DNA from 2 places in the Achromobacter animicus genome. Region 2 is predicted to be linked to the other one. Evidence: predicted binding sites of a transcription regulator. Region 2 holds the regulator's gene; the other holds the start of a gene.

Region 1 (2,455 bases), 340 kb from region 2:
AAGCATTTCCTGCCAGGTCTGCACGGTGTCTTTGCTTTCGTCGATGACGCGGGTTGCCACTGGTTGCGCGGCCTGGCGCGGCGCGCCCGACTTGTCGATGCCGTGGGCGCGCGCCACCGCGATGGCGGACCGGGTGATCGTGTCGCCGATCACCATCAGTGTGACCGTGGCGCCGCTGACGATATCGACGGGCGGCGGCGCGCCGTGCCGGGGCGGGGAGTCGACGAAGTTCAGGCCGACGTAGCCCTGGATGAAGTGATCGACCTTGGCTTGCGGGATGCCGATCAGCACGATGGGCTCGTGGTGTTCGACCAGCTTTGCGCCCATGATGCGGCCGCTGTCGGAAAGCCCCACCAGCACGTCGATGGGTTTGCTGGAGTAGCCGCGGGTGTTGACGACGTCGGTGGTCAGGTAGACAAGGCCCAGTGGCTTGTTGCCTGCAAACACGCGGGCAATTGCGGGCTTGCCTTCGACGGGACCGGTGCGGTCGGCGCCGGGGAACACGTCTGTGATGGGTGTGCTGGCAAGAAAGTCAGGCAGGCGCTGCGCCTGCGCGGTTTGCGCCAGGAACAGACAGGGAAGCCATAAAACAAAGAACGCGGCCTGAATGTGTTTGGTGAACCGGTGGGGTACTTCGGTACTGCCGCGCATGCTGAACTCTGTTCGTCGTGTTTGCTTACGGGCATCCTACGAACATGCACCCAGGACCGGATTGCGGTTTGTCAATCTGCCAGAGTCGAAGGCCTAATAGCCCTACGAAATGTAGGGGAAGTTCCTGAGTTTTGAGGGGTATCCGCAGGGGGTGTTGATGGATGTCAAGAGAGCGAGGGGAAGGCAGTCCTACACTGATCCGCGGCGGCAACGGCGTCTGCATCTGGCTGGCGTACGTGCATCGACCGCTGTGTCATCGGAGAATTTCATGCTGGCAAAAGCCACCCTCGCCATCCTTCTTTCCGCCTCCAGCCTGCCCGTGCTGGCCGCGCAATGTGAAGCCACCGTCGAAAGCAACGACGCCATGCAGTTCAACGTCAAGGAAATCGTGGTCGACAAGAGCTGCAAGGAATTCACGGTCAACCTCAAGCACGTCGGCAAAATGGCCAAGGTCGCAATGGGCCACAACTGGGTCCTCACCAAGGAAGCCGACAAGCAGGCCGTCGCCACGGACGGCATGGGCGCCGGGCTGGCACAAGACTACGTCAAGGCGGGCGACACCCGCGTCATCGCCCACACCAAGGTCATCGGCGGCGGCGAATCCGACTCCGTCAAGATCGACGTCTCCAAGCTCGCCGCTGGCGAAAACTACGCATTCTTCTGCTCCTTCCCCGGCCACTGGGCCATGATGAAGGGCACGCTCAAAGTCGGCGGCTGATGTCCCGACGGGTCTGTTGAGACAAGCAAGAGCCGGCCGGGGGGCCGGCTTTTTCATGCCCGCAACGTTTGACGCGCGGCGCGTGTAAACCGGGACACACGGCCCGTTTCAGGCGCTTGCAAGCCTTAGTCCATACGGCCCAAAGCCTCTGTCCATCAGGCTTACGGAGGGGATGCGTCACCGGCATGTCATGGATTTTCCATGTACGATTACCGGTCGTGTAACTTCTGGAGCTCCTGATGGAGTGGCTGCTGGACCCCGCTGCGTGGGTCGGCTTGCTTACCCTGGTCGTCCTTGAGATCGTCCTGGGCATTGATAACCTGATTTTCATCGCCATCCTGGCGGACAAGCTGCCGCCCGCGCAGCGCGATCGCGCGCGCATCATGGGCCTGAGCCTCGCGCTGATCATGCGCCTGGGCCTGTTGTCCGTCATGTCATGGCTGGTCACGCTGACTACCCCCCTGTTCAATATCGGTCCGCTATCGCCGTCGGGGCGCGACCTGATCCTGATGGTGGGCGGCCTGTTTCTGCTGTTCAAAGGCACCATGGAACTGCACGAGCGCCTGGAAGGCAGCATGCACACCGGCTCGTCCGGCCCGCGCGTCTATGCCAGCTTCTGGGTGATCGTCACGCAGATCGTGGTGCTGGATGCGGTGTTCTCGCTGGACTCGGTCATTACCGCCGTCGGCATGGTGGATCACCTGGCCATCATGATGATCGCGGTCATCATTGCCATCGGCATCATGCTGATTGCGTCCAAGCCGCTGACGCGCTTCGTCAACGCCCACCCGACGGTGGTGGTGCTGTGCCTGGGCTTCTTGCTGATGATCGGCTTTTCGCTCCTGGCCGAAGCCTTCGGCTTCAAGGTGCCCAAGGGCTATCTGTACGCCGCCATCGGGTTCTCGGTGGCCATCGAGGCGCTCAACCAGGTGGCGCGCCGCAACCTGCTCAAGCTCGACGCCCGTTTTCCCATGCGCGAACGCACCGCCTCGGCCGTGCTGCGCATGCTGGGCAAGCGGCCGCCGGCCAGCGACGAACCCGACCTGCCCAATGCCGGCAGCCCGGCAGTACAGGCCTTCGGAGTCG
Region 2 (2,455 bases):
GTGTACTTGGAAAGGGCCTCGCGGTTGGCTTCGCCTTCCGCGCCCGACACGTTCTCGCCGCCGCGCACGGCGTCGATCGCCGCTTCCAGGGCCTTTTTCTGCAGGCCCGCGTCGCGCAGAATGCGGCCGGCTTCACCCTTGTCGTCGGCCAGCGCGAGCAGGAAGAGTTCGCTGGCGATATAGGTGTCACCGCGGCGGGAGGCTTCCTTGTCGGTACGGGTCAGCACGCCCTGCAGGTCGCGGCCCACCTGCACGTTGTCTTCGCCCTGCACCTGCGGCAAGCCCTTCAGGGCGGACTCCAGGGCCGGGCCCAGTCGGTTGACCGCCACGCCGGCACGCGCCAGCAAACTGCCCGCGCCGCTGTCGGAATCCGACAACAGGGCGGACAGCACGTGGACAGGTTCGATGTAGGGGTGGTCGTTGCGGGCGGCCAGACTTTGGGCGTCTGCCAACGCTTGTTGAAACTTGGTCGTCAGTTTGTCGAATCGCATAATGGTCGTATTGGCTTGTGGGGAGCCTGACCGATCCGTGCCGGCTGGCTCGATAACCTGAATATGTGGCCGGGTGAGACAATTTCAACACCCGGCGCCTCTCATGGTCTTCTTCGACGTGCACCAGCAAACAGAGCAATGAGCATATACGTTTTTGTGTACGGCACCCTACGGGCCGGCGAAATCAACGACCTCGCCCGGGCGGCCGCAGCGCGCGGTTTGCCGGCCGCCAGCCACGTCGGCGCGGCCAGCGTGCCCGGCATGCTGGTCGATTTTGGCGACTGGCCCGGGCTCATCCCCGTGCAGGACGGCCGGCGCGTGCGCGGCGACGTTTTCCAGGTGGAACCGGCGTTGATCGCCCTGATGGACGAGATCGAAGAATACCAGCCCGGCAAGCCCTGCTGCTTCGTGCGCCGCACGGTTACCGCCCGTCTGGAAGGCGCCGGCCCGACCAGTCTGCTGCCCTGCGAGTACTATCCGATCGACCCCGCGTTTCGGGCCGCGGCGGTCGATATCGCCGGGGAAGACTGGATTGCTCATCGCCTTTCCAGAACAAAGCAGGACGCCCGGTAAGACACCCGTAGTAACAACGGACTACAATAGACGCCTGTCTCGTGCTTCACACCCGTTCCGGCGCCCGCCGTGCAATGGGCACTCTAAAGGTCATCGTATGCAAAAACGGGTCCCCATTGCCCCTGATGCCGCCCACTGTTCCACGTGCATGCTGGGTCACGTCTGCGTTCCCGTGGGCATGGCAGCCGCCGAAGTCGAAAAGCTGGACGAACTGGTCAAAGAGCGCGTCCGCGTGGAAAAAGGCAAGACGCTCTTTTCGCTGGATCATCCGCTCGACGCCGTCTACGGCGTGCGCTTCGGCAGCTTGAAAACGCAACTTGAAGACGCCACCGGCCAGATCCAGATCACCGGCTTCCATCTGCCCGGCGAGATCGTCGGCATGGACGGCATGCTGGATGGCAAGCACGTGTCGGCCGCCGTGGCGCTCGAAGATTCCGAGGTCTGCGTCATCCGCCTGAACGAAGTCGATCGCGTCGCGTCGCACCTGCCGTCGCTGCAACAGCAATTCCGCCGCCTCATGAGCCGCGAGATCACCCGCTCGCACCAGATGCTGGCGTCGCTGGGCTCCATGCGGTCGGAACAGCGCCTGGCCGCATTCCTGTTGAACCTCTCGCAGCGCTATGCGTCGCTGGGCTACTCGTCCACCGAGTTCGTGCTGCGCATGAGCCGCGAAGAAATCGGCAACTATCTGGGCCTGACGCTGGAAACGGTCAGCCGTCTGTTCTCGCGCTTTGCCCGCGACGGCCTCATCAAGATCAACCAGCGCGAAGTCCGCATCCTGGACCTGCCCGCGCTCAAGCAACTGCTGGGACTCGAAAGCTGCTGAGGGGTCGCCGCGCCATGCGCCGCGCGCCTGCCACATCCCTGACCCGCACGGCGCTGGCGGCCTCGCTCGCCCTGGCCACCCTGCTGGCTTGCGGCGCTGCGCATGCGCAGACGCCGCTGCCCGACCCCTACGACTACGACGAAGCCACGCCCGTGCCCAAGCGCGCGGCGCCGCTGCGCTGGCAGGCGGTTGAATTGGGCCGCCCCGGAAACCGGTACAAGATGCCGGTCTACGCCAACCGGGATCTGGCCAAGGACGACCTGCGCGGCATCAAGCAAGTGCTCATCGTCATCCACGGCGTCAAGCGCGACGCCGACAACTACTACGAAACCGCCGCCGCGCTGGTCGCCGCCGACCCGGCGCGCGCCGGCGACACGCTGGTGCTGGCCCCGCGGTTTTCCGGCTCGATCGACTCGGGCTTCGCGGGCATGGCCGCCTGGCGCAAGGCCAGCTGGGAAGACGGCCAGGAAAGCGTCCAGGCCACGGGCCGGCCCGCCCCCGTCACCTCGTTCCAGGTTCTGGACGACCTGCTGCGCAGCCTGGACGACCGCAAGCGCCTGCCGTC

Evidence for each region. Region 2 encodes FNR, which switches genes on or off when oxygen is low (the NO sensors DNR and NnrR bind a similar motif). Its sites were predicted from a motif close to TTGATNNNNATCAA; they were not measured.
Region 1: the regulator FNR is predicted to act here: its motif matches at 806-819, upstream of azu (azurin).

What each region holds. Positions count from the first base shown of each region.
Region 1 is NZ_JAYGJK010000001.1:4,260,763-4,263,217, reverse strand. Features, by position in the region: gene AB3147_RS19405 (4Fe-4S binding protein) at 1-651, opposite strand, end outside; gene azu (azurin) at 920-1,369, shown strand; gene AB3147_RS19395 (TerC family protein) at 1,609-2,455, shown strand, end outside.
Region 2 is NZ_JAYGJK010000001.1:3,916,153-3,918,607, forward strand. Features, by position in the region: gene clpB (ATP-dependent chaperone ClpB) at 1-491, opposite strand, end outside; gene AB3147_RS17890 (gamma-glutamylcyclotransferase family protein) at 630-1,064, shown strand; gene fnr (fumarate/nitrate reduction transcriptional regulator Fnr) at 1,162-1,890, shown strand; gene AB3147_RS17900 (hypothetical protein) at 1,905-2,455, shown strand, end outside.